2 regions of the Streptomyces sp. NPDC042336 genome follow, and region 2 is predicted to be linked to the other one. Evidence: riboswitches for the same ligand, from Rfam matches in the RefSeq annotation. Region 2 holds a riboswitch; the other holds the start of a gene.
What was found. Region 2 has a riboswitch for glycine ahead of gcvP (aminomethyl-transferring glycine dehydrogenase). Riboswitches for the same ligand answer to the same signal wherever they lie in the genome.
Positions count from the first base shown of each region.

Region 1: linked by a shared signal. The riboswitch ahead of gcvT (glycine cleavage system aminomethyltransferase GcvT) and the one ahead of gcvP (aminomethyl-transferring glycine dehydrogenase) in region 2 are both predicted to bind glycine.

Region 1 is NZ_JBVJEA010000027.1:43,075-49,362, forward strand. It holds gene ACZ6IM_RS35805 (ABC transporter permease) at 1-985, opposite strand, end outside; gene ACZ6IM_RS35810 (enhanced serine sensitivity protein SseB C-terminal domain-containing protein) at 1,302-2,099, opposite strand; gene ACZ6IM_RS35815 (enhanced serine sensitivity protein SseB) at 2,294-3,061, opposite strand; gene ACZ6IM_RS35820 (AAA family ATPase) at 3,140-3,808, opposite strand; glycine riboswitch at 3,986-4,079, shown strand; glycine riboswitch at 4,080-4,195, shown strand; gene gcvT (glycine cleavage system aminomethyltransferase GcvT) at 4,235-5,353, shown strand; gene gcvH (glycine cleavage system protein GcvH) at 5,462-5,839, shown strand; gene glyA (serine hydroxymethyltransferase) at 5,854-6,288, shown strand, end outside.
Region 2 is NZ_JBVJEA010000002.1:696,249-702,536, reverse strand. It holds gene ACZ6IM_RS08655 (MerR family transcriptional regulator) at 1-627, shown strand, start outside; gene ACZ6IM_RS08650 (DNA polymerase IV) at 701-2,140, shown strand; gene ACZ6IM_RS08645 (PRC-barrel domain-containing protein) at 2,050-2,433, opposite strand; glycine riboswitch at 2,584-2,679, shown strand; gene gcvP (aminomethyl-transferring glycine dehydrogenase) at 2,857-5,742, shown strand; gene ACZ6IM_RS08635 (TOBE domain-containing protein) at 5,810-6,229, opposite strand; gene ACZ6IM_RS08630 (ABC transporter ATP-binding protein) at 6,256-6,288, opposite strand, start outside.

The DNA of each region.
Region 1 (6,288 bases), on a different contig from region 2:
GCGCGTCACGCACGCCGTCGCCGAAGAGGTTGAAGGCGAGCACGGTGATGAAGATCGCTACACCCGGGATCACCATGTACATGGGGTCCGAGTCGTAGTAGTCGATCGCGCTCGAGAGCATCTGCCCCCACGAGGCCGTGGGGGGCTTGACGCCCACACCCAGGAAGCTGAGTGCCGCCTCGGTGAGGATGTTGGTGGGGATCATCATCGTCGTGTAGACGATGATCGGCGCGACCAGGTTGGGCAGCAGTTCCTTGAAGAGGATGTAGAACCGCCCGGCGCCCAGGGAGCGGGCGGCCTCGACGTACTCCCGTTCGCGCATCGACAGGGTCTGGCCGCGGACCACGCGGCCGATGTAGGGCCAGCCGAAGAAGCCGATGACCAGGATCATCACGAACAGGCGGACACCGGTGCCGGTGAGGCCCAGCATGTTGTTCGGCATGACCGAGACCAGGGCGATGATGAACAGCAGCTGCGGGAAGGCGAGCAGACCGTCCATGACCCGGCTGATGAGGGAGTCGACCCAGCCGCCGAAGAAGCCAGCCAGGACACCGAGGACGGTGCCGATGACCACGGCGACGATCGCGGACAGGAAGCCGACGAGCAGCGAGATCCGGGCGCCGTAGAGGATGCGGGCGAAGATGTCGCGGCCGTTGACGGGCTCGACACCGAGCCAGTGCTCGCCGCTGATACCGCCCAGGGAGCCGGTGGGGGTGCCGAACAGCGGGTCGATCAGGTCCTCGTGGTGCGCCTCGGGGTCCTGCCCGACGAGGTTGGCGATCACGGGGGCCAGCAGCGCGATCACGATGAGGAGGAGCACCACCGTGCCACCCGCGAGGGCCAGCTTGTCCCGTTTCAGCCGCTCCCAGGCGATGCGCCCAAGGGAACGCCCCTGTACCGCCTTGGCCTCGGCGCCGGCAACCGCCGCTTCCTCGGCCGCACTCGGGGCCGCTTCCGCGGTCGGCTCGTGCAATGGTGCCGTCATCTGGCAGGGACCCCTCTCAACCGGCGGTAGCCGGCCCGCACTTGCCGCTGTAGCGGCGTGATCAGTCCGTCGTACACAGGAGCGAGCTTCCACCCCTTACTTGCGGGAGTCTTCAACGCTTTGGCGATCTGTAGCCAGACTTGCCGGGGAATGGATGCGCAACCGTGATGCTGTTTGAGGTGTTCCGTTATCCGGACAGTGGGTAACGGGGGCCGGACACGGGCGAGTTGGTACATCAGGGACAAGCAGGCGCTTTGCGTCCTCATCTACGCGCGAAGATCGACTCTTCCGGCGGGATCCACGGGGACCGCGGCCGTCAGTACCGGCTACCGGCCGGAGGGTATCCGTACCCGCCCGCCGGCGCCTGGGCGGGGGCGGCCGCGTGGGCCTCGCGGTCGTAGAACGGGCGCGCGTTGGCGCGCAGCCACAGGGCGACCGGATCGTGGGCGTCGGTCATCGCCACCGTCGACACCGGCAGCCCGTCCGGCACCGCGCCGACGGACTGCTGCATCATCGCGCGCACCGCGTCGACGGCGGGCGGGGAGGTGTCGTACACGTCCAGGCCGATGGTGAGGTACGGCGCCCCCAGCGCCGGCTGCACCCAGGCGCGGCGCAGCGCGCGGACCGCCGGGGTGCGGTGGGCGTTCTGCGCGAGCAGGGCGTAGAACTGGGGGATCTCGATGGCCGGTTCGGACAGCCGCAGGGGGCCCGCGGGCTGGCGGTCCAGGCCGGAGGCGATGCGGCGCAGGTCGAGCCAGGGGATGCCGACGCCGCCGCCGGGGGCGTGCGGGTTGAGCCACAGGCCGTAGTGGTCGGGGTAGAGAGCGCGGGCGGCCTCCAGGCCGTCGACCACCTCGTACGACCGGTTCCAGCCGCTGGCCGAGAGCTCCTGGGCGGAGGTCACGCAGGGGGCGTAGCCGTAGCCGTCGACCTCCATGTTCCCGTACTGGGCGTCCGGGGAGCCGGCCTGGCCGTGCCACAGCAGCATCCAGACCTGGCCGGAGGCGGGGGTGGCGAGGGCGCGCAGCAGGGCCTCGTAGGCGTCGTAGCGCCCGGGCGTCACCTGGCGCAGCATGTGCTCGACCTGTCCGGTCGTGGTGCCGCTGGCGCTCACGCGTATCGCCCCTTCGAGAGTTCCCCCGGTGTCGGACCCAGCTTAAGGCTCCGCCGGGTGCGGGGGTGCCCAGGAGCTGGGGGCTCCTTGCCGTCCGGCGGGTGCGGGTTTCGTCGTGGCTTGTCGCGCCCACGCGGCGGAGCCGCACATGTCACAGCCCCGCGCCCCTTCAGGGCGCTGTCCCTGTCCGGCGCTTACAAGCCCTGGCTGTAGAAGGGCCTGACCTTCTCCCGCATCCAGTCGCAGACCGGGTCCTGGGCTGCTTCCAGGAGGATCAGGTTGACCTGCCATTTCAGGGGGGACTTGGCGAGGGCGCGGCCGAGGGCGTCCAGGGGGAGGGCGCGGGCGTCGCCCTCCCAGTGGGTCAGTTCGACGCCGACGAACAGGACCGGGTCGGCGGTCTCGACGGCGGCCAGGCAGCGGCGCGCGCTGCGGACGACGCCGATGGCGGCGAACTCGGAGGAGGCCGCGGCCAGGAAGTCCACCGGGTCGTCCTGCCAGTCCGGCTCGAAGAGGCGGACCCGGCCGCCGGACGCGGGCCCGTCCAGGGGGGTGCGGCCGGCCCGGCACAGCTCGGCCACGGCGGGCGGCGGCAGCGGGATGCCGACCACGCCCTCCGGGTTCACCACGATGCCGACCTGCGGGGGCAGCCCGCGGGCGAACTCCGCGGCGGGGGCGATGGTGTACGCCATGTGCGCCCCCGCGACCTGGCGCAGCTGTTCCTCGGAGCTGAACACTGGCACGTAGGCCTGGCCGTCGATCTCCAGCGAGGGCAGGTCGAGGGGGCCGCTGTGCGGGCCGCCGCCGTTGGGCAGCGGGACCCAGACGAAGCTGCGGCCGAGGACCTCCACGATCCGGCCACCGGCCGACGGGATACCGAGGGAGGCGGACAGCACCTCCTCCAGCTCGTTGCCTGGCCACCCGCCGTGCGGGTGGGGGTGCGCCTGTGCCGGGAAGTCCATCTGCCTACCTACCGCCTGCCTGGTACCGCCGTTCGTGGCTGAAAGGCTAACCCGTTCGGCCCTGAGCCCTACCGTGTGTCACCCCGTGAAGGCGATCCGCCGCAGGGCGTCGGCCGCAGCCCGGTCGAGGACGACCGCGGAGGAGCAGCCCGCGGGCAGGGTGCCTTCGGTCACCGCGCGCAGCAGGCGGGAGTTGGCCGCGCGGTGCCGCAGGAACGCGTACCGCGAGACGCCCCGGCCGCGCTCGCGCTGCCCGGCCAGCGCCTCGTCGGGAGCGACGTCGAGGAGCAGCAGGTGCAGGGTGCCGTCCCGGCGGCGGGCCTCGCGGGCCAGCCAGCCGCGCACCCAGGCCTGGGTGCCGCAGTCGTGCACGACGACGCCCTCGCCGGAGCGCAGGGCGCGGCGCAGCCCCGCGTAGTGGGCGAGGCGGACGAGGGGGCGGTAGAGCGCGTACGGCAGGAAGCGCGGCATGCGGCGGTCCCAGCGGTCGCGGGTGTCCTGGGAGTCGACGCGGCCGCCGCGCACGGTGCGCCGCATCAGCGTGGACTTGCCGCTGCCGGGCAGGCCGGTGATCACCACCAGGTCCCGGGGTCCGAAGAGCAGGGCGTGCGGGCTGCGGCCGTCGCGGTCCCTCAGGTCGCGGACGACGGGTGCGGTCAGTGGGGCGCATGCCTCGGGGGCCGGGGCGGCGGGCTGCTTGGGCAGCGCGAGTCCCGAGGTCGTGGCGTACGCCGTGGTCCTGTTCACCGTGATCGTCCTCCCCTGGGGCGGTACACGAGCACCTCCCCGTCGAGTGTAAAGAGAAGGTAATGCGCGGGTCTCGCGTTTTCGTTCGCTTACTGCCACAAGCCGGTTACAGATCACGGTCTGCCACGGATCGCCCGGGCGTGCAATGATGGCGGCGCCAACTGCATACCGGCCGTTTGAATCCGCGCGGGAGAGTCCCCGGCCGCGCCGGGGCGCCGAAGGAGCAAGTCCCTCCCTTGAATCTCTCAGGCCCCGTTACCGCGCGGGCGAGGCACATCTGAAAAGCGGACCGCCCCCGACGGCGGTCCCACCCAAGGTGCAAGCCCTGATCGCCGTACTGCGGTGGCCGTGGCGAACCTCTCAGGTTCCGATGACAGATGGGGAGGACCGACCTCGCCACGTCCTGTCCTGGGAGACGACCGACCGATGAGCAGTACCGAACCGCGCCGTACCGCGCTCGACGCCACGCATCGCGCGCTGGGCGCGACGATGACCGACTTCGCCGGCTGGGACATGCCCCTGCGCTACGGCTCCGAGCGCGAGGAGCACGTCGCGGTACGCACCCGCGCCGGTCTCTTCGACCTCTCGCACATGGGCGAGATCACCGTCACCGGTCCGCAGGCGGCCGGGCTGCTCGACTTCGCGCTGGTCGGCAACATCGGCAGCGTGAAGCCGGGCCGGGCCCGCTACACCATGATCTGCCGCGAGGACGGCGGCATCCTGGACGACCTGATCGTCTACCGCCTGGGCGACACCGAGTACATGGTGGTCGCCAACGCCTCCAACGCCCAGGTCGTGCTGGACGCGCTGACCGAGCGGGCGGCCGGCTTCGACGCCGAGGTGCGCGACGACCGCGACGCCTACGCGCTGCTCGCCGTGCAGGGCCCCGAGTCCCCCGGCATCCTCGCGTCGCTCACCGACGCCGATCTGGACGGCCTGAAGTACTACGCCGGCCTGCCCGGCACGGTCGCGGGCGTTCCCGCGCTGATCGCGCGTACCGGATACACCGGCGAGGACGGCTTCGAGCTGTTCGTGAAGCCCGAGCACGCCGTCGAACTGTGGGAGGCGCTGACCCGGGCGGGCGAGGGCGCCGGGCTGATCCCGTGCGGTCTGTCCTGCCGGGACACGCTGCGCCTGGAGGCCGGCATGCCGCTGTACGGCAACGAGCTGTCGACCGCGCTGACGCCGTTCGACGCCGGTCTCGGCCGGGTGGTGAAGTTCGAGAAGGAGGGCGACTTCGTCGGGCGTGCCGCCCTGGCCGAGGCCGCCGAGCGTGCCGCCTCCCGGCCGCCCCGCGTCCTGGTCGGCCTGGTCGCCGAGGGCCGCCGGGTCCCGCGCGCCGGGTACCAGGTGGTCGCGGGCGGCGAGGTGATCGGCGAGGTGACCTCCGGCGCCCCGTCCCCGACGCTGGGCAAGCCGATCGCCATGGCGTACGTCGACCCCGCGCACGCGGCTGTCGGCACCGAGGGTGTCGGTGTGGACATCCGGGGCAGCCACGAGCCGTACGAGGTCGTGGCGCTGCCGTTCTACAAGCGCCAGAAGTAGACAGTAGACACGGGGCGCCGCCCCCGCACGGCAGTCCCCTGGGTCACTCAGCACTCCCTCTTCACCCCCTTCACCAGCCACTTCCTCGCGTACAGGAGAATTCAGGCCATGAGCAACCCCCAGCAGCTGCGCTACAGCAAGGAGCACGAGTGGCTGTCGGGCGCCGAGGACGGCGTCTCGACGGTCGGCATCACGGAGCACGCGGCCAACGCGCTCGGTGACGTCGTCTTCGTGCAGCTTCCCGAGGTCGGCGACTCGGTGACCGCGGGCGAGACCTGCGGCGAACTGGAGTCGACCAAGTCCGTCTCCGACCTGTACTCCCCCGTCTCCGGCGAGATCACCGAGGTCAACGAGGACGTCGTCAACGACCCGTCGCTGGTGAACAGCGCCCCCTTCGAGGGCGGCTGGCTGTTCAAGGTGCGGATCTCGGACGAGCCGGCCGACCTGCTCTCCGCCGACGAGTACACCGCCTTCATCGCCGGCTGAGGAGTCCCGACCCCATGTCGCTTCTGAACACACCCCTGCACGAGCTGGACCCGGACGTCGCCGCCGCCGTCGACGCCGAGCTGGACCGCCAGCAGTCCACCCTCGAGATGATCGCCTCGGAGAACTTCGCCCCGGTCGCGGTCATGGAGGCCCAGGGCTCGGTCCTCACCAACAAGTACGCCGAGGGCTACCCCGGCCGCCGCTACTACGGCGGCTGCGAGCACGTCGACGTGGTCGAGCAGATCGCCATCGACCGGGTCAAGGCGCTCTTCGGCGCCGAGCACGCCAACGTGCAGCCGCACTCGGGCGCCCAGGCCAACGCGGCCGCGATGTTCGCGCTGCTCAAGCCCGGCGACACGATCATGGGCCTGAACCTCGCCCACGGCGGGCACCTGACCCACGGCATGAAGATCAACTTCTCCGGCAAGCTCTACAACGTCGTCCCCTAC
Region 2 (6,288 bases):
GGTCCGTACCCGCCCCCGGGCTCCCGGCTGCGCGCGAGCGCGGGGCACGCCCAGCACGGTGGCGCGGCCGATCCCGGTCCGCAGCGACCGGCAGCGGTGCCGACCAGCGGAGGGGCGACGTCCATGGCGTCCGAGCAGATCGGCTATCGCGGCCCTACGGCCTGCGCGGCCGCCGGCATCACCTACCGGCAACTCGACTACTGGGCCCGTACGGGCCTCGTCGAGCCCAGCGTGCGGCCCGCGCACGGATCCGGAACGCAGCGCCTGTACAGCTTCCGCGACGTGGTCGTGCTGAAGATCGTCAAGCGCTTCCTGGACACCGGAGTGTCCCTGCAGAACATCCGCACCACCGTCCAGCACCTCAGGGAGCGCGGCTTCCGCGACCTCGAGCGGATGACGCTGATGAGCGACGGCGCCACCGTCTACGAGTGCACCTCGCCCGACGAGGTGCACGCCCTGCTCCAGGGCGGCCAGGGCGTCTTCGGGATCGCCGTCGGCGTGGTGTGGCGGGACGTGGAGAGCGCGCTGTCCCAGCTGCACGGGGAGCGGATCGACACGGGGGAGACCCTGGTCGGGCACAATCCGGCCGACGAGCTGGCCCGGCGGCGGAACAACCGGGCGGTCTGATCCCCGCCGCGCCGCGGGTTCCGTCCTGCCGGCGAGGGCGGGATTGTCAGTGGCGTAGGGCAGCATCGGAGATGTGAGAACCGCGCCCACGATCCTGCATCTCGACATGGATGCCTTCTTCGCCTCGGTGGAGCAGGCATCCAAGCCGAGCCTGCGCGGGAAGGCCGTGGTGGTGGGCGGCCTCGGACCGCGCGGCGTGGTCGCCACCTGCTCGTACGAGGCGCGGGTGTTCGGGGTGCACTCCGCGATGCCCATGGGCCAGGCCCGACGGCTCGCGCCGCATGCCGCCTACCTCGTTCCGCGCTTCGAGCTGTACCGGTCGATCAGCGAGCAGGTGATGCGGCTGCTGCGGGAGCTGTCGCCGCTGGTGGAGCCGCTGAGCCTGGACGAGGCATTCGTGGACCTGGAGGCCGGCGGGGCGGCCCGGGACGCGGAGTCGGCGCGACTGGCCGGGGTGAGGCTGCGCACGGCCATCCGCACCGTCACCGGCCTCACCGGGTCGGTGGGGCTCGCCGCCTCCAAGATGCTCGCCAAGATCGCCTCCGAGCAGGCCAAGCCCGACGGACTGGTGCTCATCCCGCCGGGGACGGAGCGGGCCATGCTGGGGCCGATGACGGTGCGCACGCTGCCCGGCGTGGGACCGGCCACGGGGGACCATCTGCGACGGGCCGGGATCACCACGGTCGGCGAGATCGCCGAGGCGGGCGAGGACGAGCTGGTGCGGTTGCTGGGCAAGGCGCACGGCCACGCCCTGTACGCCATGGCGCTGGCGCGGGACGAGCGGCCCGTGGTGGCCGAGCGGGAGACCAAGTCCGTGTCGGTCGAGGACACCTACGACGTGGACATCCACGACCGGGTGCGGGTCGGCGTCGAGGTGGGACGGCTCGCGGACCGCTGCGTGCGGCGACTGCGCGCCTCCGGCCTGTCCGGGCGGACCATCGTGCTCAAGGTGCGCAGATACGACTTCTCCACCCTGACCCGCTCCGAGACCCTGCGCGGGCCCACCGACGACCCCGCGGTGGTGCGCGAGGCGGCCGCCAGACTGCTGGACTCGGTGGACACCACGGGCGGCGTGCGTCTGCTCGGGGTGGGTGTCAGCGGGCTGGCCGACTACACCCAGGAGGACCTGTTCGCCCAGGCGGCGGGGGACCGGGCCGCGGAACTGGCCGAGGAGCCCGAGACCGAGCCCGCCGAGGAGCACAGCCCCCCGCCCGCCGAGCGCCGGTGGCCGGCGGGGCACGACGTGCGGCACACGGAGCTGGGGCACGGCTGGGTGCAGGGCAGCGGCCTCGGGCGGGTCACCGTGCGGTTCGAGACGCCGTACTCGGGGGTCGGGCGGGTGCGGACCTTTCCGGTGGACGACCCGGAGCTGACCCCCGCGGACCCGCTGCCGCTGGTCGCCGCGGCGGAGGGCGAGGCGGGTCAGCCCTCGTCGCCGCCCTTGCCCTTGCCGGCCAGCTTGCCGAAGTCGTGGTCGGGAGGCGGGGGAGCGGCCGCCACGTCCAAGCCGTAGTGGTGGTAGAGCTGCAGTTCCTGTTCCGGCGAGAGGTGGCGGCCGACGCCGAAGTCGGGTGCCTCCTTGATCAGCGCCCGGTCGAAGGGCACGCGCAGGGTGCCGTCGACCAGCTCGCTGGGCTCCAGGGGGACGAAGGCGTCCCTGCTGAAGAGACCGGTCCGTATCGCCGCCCACTCCGGGACGCCGGTGGCATCGTCGAGGTAGACCTCGTCCACGGTGCCGATCCTGGTGCCGTCGCGGTCGAACGCCTTGCGGCCGATCAGGTTCCGCGGATCGATGTCAGTACGCACGGGGCCCTCCACTTGATCGCACCACTGGGCCGCACTGGGGTCGCACACCAGCCGCCTAATCATCCGTAAGTACTACAAAAGAGCAGAAGTGGCCGGTCGGCCACTCGAACTCCGTGCGGCGGCCTCGCTGGTACGCTGGCAAACGGCTGCTGACCCCGCGCGGGAGAGTCCTCCGGACACCATCGGAGGCGCCGAAGGAGCAAATCCTCCCCGGAATCTCTCAGGCTCACGTACCGCACGGACGAGGTCACTCTGGAAAGCAGGGCGGGTGTCGACGGCGTCCGCTCTCACCGACGGTGAAAGCCGGGAGAGCCCCAGGGCTCGCCCGGTGAAGCTCTCAGGTTGAGATGACAGAGGGGGAGGCCGTCCGGGTACCCGCGCCGTGGTGCCCCTCGAAGGTCGTCAGACCAGGAGGCCTCCGCAATGACCGCCCACCGCACTCCGCTCTCCGAACTCGAACAGGCCATGCCGTTCGAGCAGCGCCACATCGGCCCCGACCACGAGGCCAGGGCCAAGATGCTCGCGCAGGTCGGTTACGGTTCGCTCGACGAACTGACGGCCGCCGCGGTGCCGGATGTGATCAAGAACGCCGACGCGCTCGACCTGCCGGGCGCGCGCTCCGAGGCCGAGGTGCTGGCCGAGCTGCGCTCCCTGGCCGACCGCAACCAGGTCCTCGACTCCATGATCGGCCTCGGCTACTACGGCACCTTCACCCCGCCGGTCATCCTGCGCAACGTCATGGAGAACCCGTCCTGGTACACGGCGTACACGCCGTACCAGCCGGAGATCTCCCAGGGCCGTCTCGAAGCCCTGCTGAACTTCCAGACCATGGTCGCCGAGCTGACCGGCCTGCCCACCTCCGGAGCTTCGCTGCTCGACGAGGGCACCGCCGCCGCCGAGGCGATGGCCCTGTCGCGGCGCATGGGCAAGAACAAGAAGGGTCTGTTCCTGGTCGACGCGGACGCGCTGCCGCAGACCGTCGCCGTGATACGGACCCGTGCCGAGCCGACCGGCGTCGAGGTCGTCGTCGCCGACCTGAGCGAGGGCATCCCGGCCGAGATCGCCGAGCGGGAGATCAACGGCGTCCTGATCCAGTACCCGGGCGCCTCCGGAGCCGTCCGCGACATCAAGCCGGTGATCGACCGGGCGCACGAGCTCGGCGCGCTCGTCACCGTCGCCGCCGACCTGCTCGCCCTCACGCTGCTCACCTCGCCCGGCGAGCTGGGCGCGGACATCGCCGTCGGCACCACCCAGCGCTTCGGCGTGCCGATGGGCTTCGGCGGGCCGCACGCCGGCTACATGGCCGTGCACGAGAAGTTCGCCCGCAGCCTCCCCGGCCGCCTGGTCGGCGTCTCCGTGGACGCCGACGGCAACAAGGCCTACCGCCTGGCCCTGCAGACCCGTGAGCAGCACATCCGCCGGGAGAAGGCCACCAGCAACATCTGCACCGCGCAGGTGCTGCTCGCCGTCATGGCCGGCATGTACGCCGTCTACCACGGCCCCGAGGGCCTGCGGGCCATCGCCCGGCGCACCCACCGGTACGCCACGGTCACCGCGGCCGGTCTCGCCGAGGGCGGCGTCGAGATCGTCCACGGCTCCTACTTCGACACCGTCACCGCGCGGGTGCCCGGCCGGGCCGACGCGATCGTCCACGCCGCCCGCGAGAACGGCATCAACCTCCGGCTCGTCGACGCCGACCACGTGTCGTTCGCCTGTGACGAGACCACCACGCGCGCCCAGGTCGGCGGGGTGTGGAACGCCTTCGGCGTCGAGGGCGACGTCGAGGCGCTGGACGCGGCGACCGGGGAGTCGCTGCCCGAGGCACTGCTGCGCACCGACGACTTCCTGACCCACCCCGTCTTCCACCAGCACCGCTCCGAGACCGCGATGCTGCGTTACCTGCGCCGCCTCGCCGACCGGGACTACGCGCTGGACCGCGGCATGATCCCGCTGGGCTCCTGCACCATGAAGCTCAACGCGACCACCGAGATGGAGCCGGTCACCTGGCCCGAGTTCGGCGCGCTGCACCCCTTCGCGCCCGCCGATCAGGCGCAGGGCTACCTGACCCTCATCCGCGAGTTGGAGGAGCGGCTCGCCGAGGTCACCGGGTACGACAAGGTCTCGCTCCAGCCGAACGCGGGGTCGCAGGGCGAGTTCGCCGGACTGCTCGCCGTGCGCGGCTACCACCGTGCCAACGGCGACGACCAGCGCACCGTCTGCCTCATCCCGTCCTCCGCGCACGGCACCAACGCCGCCAGCGCCGTGATGGCCGGCATGAAGGTCGTCGTCGTCAAGACGGCCGAGGACGGCGAGATCGACGTCGAGGACCTGCGCGCCAAGATCGAGAAGCACCGCGACGAGCTGGCCGTGCTGATGATCACCTACCCGTCCACGCACGGCGTGTTCGAGGAGCACGTGGCGGACATCTGCGCGCGGGTGCACGACGCGGGCGGCCAGGTCTACGTCGACGGCGCCAACCTGAACGCCCTGGTCGGCCTCGCCAAGCCCGGGCACTTCGGCGGCGACGTCTCCCACCTGAACCTGCACAAGACCTTCTGCATCCCGCACGGCGGCGGCGGTCCCGGCGTCGGCCCGGTGGCCGTACGGTCGCACCTGGCGCCGTACCTGCCCAACCACCCGCTGCAGCCGGCGGCCGGTCCGCAGACCGGCGTCGGCCCGATCTCGGCGGCCCCGTGGGGCTCGGCCGGGATCCTGCCGATCTCCTGGTCGTACGTCCGGCTGATGGGCGGCGAGGGCCTCAAGCGGGCCACGCAGGTGGCCGTGCTGTCCGCGAACTACATCGCCAAGCGCCTGGAGCCGCACTTCCCGGTGCTGTACACGGGTCCGGGCGGGCTGGTCGCGCACGAGTGCATCATCGACCTGCGCCCGCTGACCAAGGCGACCGGTGTGAGCGTCGACGACGTCGCCAAGCGGCTGATCGACTACGGCTTCCACGCGCCGACGATGTCCTTCCCGGTGGCCGGCACGCTGATGATCGAGCCGACCGAGTCCGAGGACCTGGCCGAGCTGGACCGGTTCTGCGAGGCGATGATCGCCATCCGTGCGGAGATCGAGAAGGTCGGCTCCGGCGCCTGGTCCGCCGACGACAACCCGCTGCGCGGCGCCCCGCACACCGCGGGCGCGCTGGGCGGCGAGTGGGACCACGCGTACACGCGTGAGGAGGCCGTCTTCCCTGCCGGGGTGTCCGCCGCCGACAAGTACTGGCCGCCGGTGCGCCGCATCGACCAGGCCTACGGCGACCGGAACCTGGTCTGCTCCTGCCCGCCGCTGGACGCCTACGAGGACTGAGTCCCGCCGCAGAGCTGAGAGAGGCCCCGCCCGGGCCACCTGGACCCGGGCGGGGCCTCTCGGCGTCTCATCCCGTGGCGAGCGACACCTCCGTCGACTTGACCAGCGCGACGACGGGAACGCCGACGGACAGCTCCAGGTCGTCGGCGGCCTGCCTGGTGATGGCGGCGGTCAGCTCGGCGCCCTCGACGGCGACCGAGACCGAGGCCATCGCGGCGCCGGTGGTGAGGGCGGTGACCGTGCCGGGCAGCCGGTTGCGGATGGACAGCCCCTCGACGCGCCCGGTGGCCAGTGCCACCTCGGTGGACTTCACCAGGGCCCGCACGGCGGTGCCGGGGGCGAGCGCGAGGTCCTCGGCGGACTCCCGGGTGATCGCCGCGGTGAGGTCCTGGCCGCCGGAGAGACGGACGCCGACCGTCGCCATGGCCTCGCCCGGGGTGACGGCGGTGACGGTGCCGGGGAGCTGGTTGCGGATGCTCAGGCTCATGGGGGCACCGTAGCCCGGCGCCGGCGCTATGCCGGGTATGCGTGGGTCTGCGTCGCCTT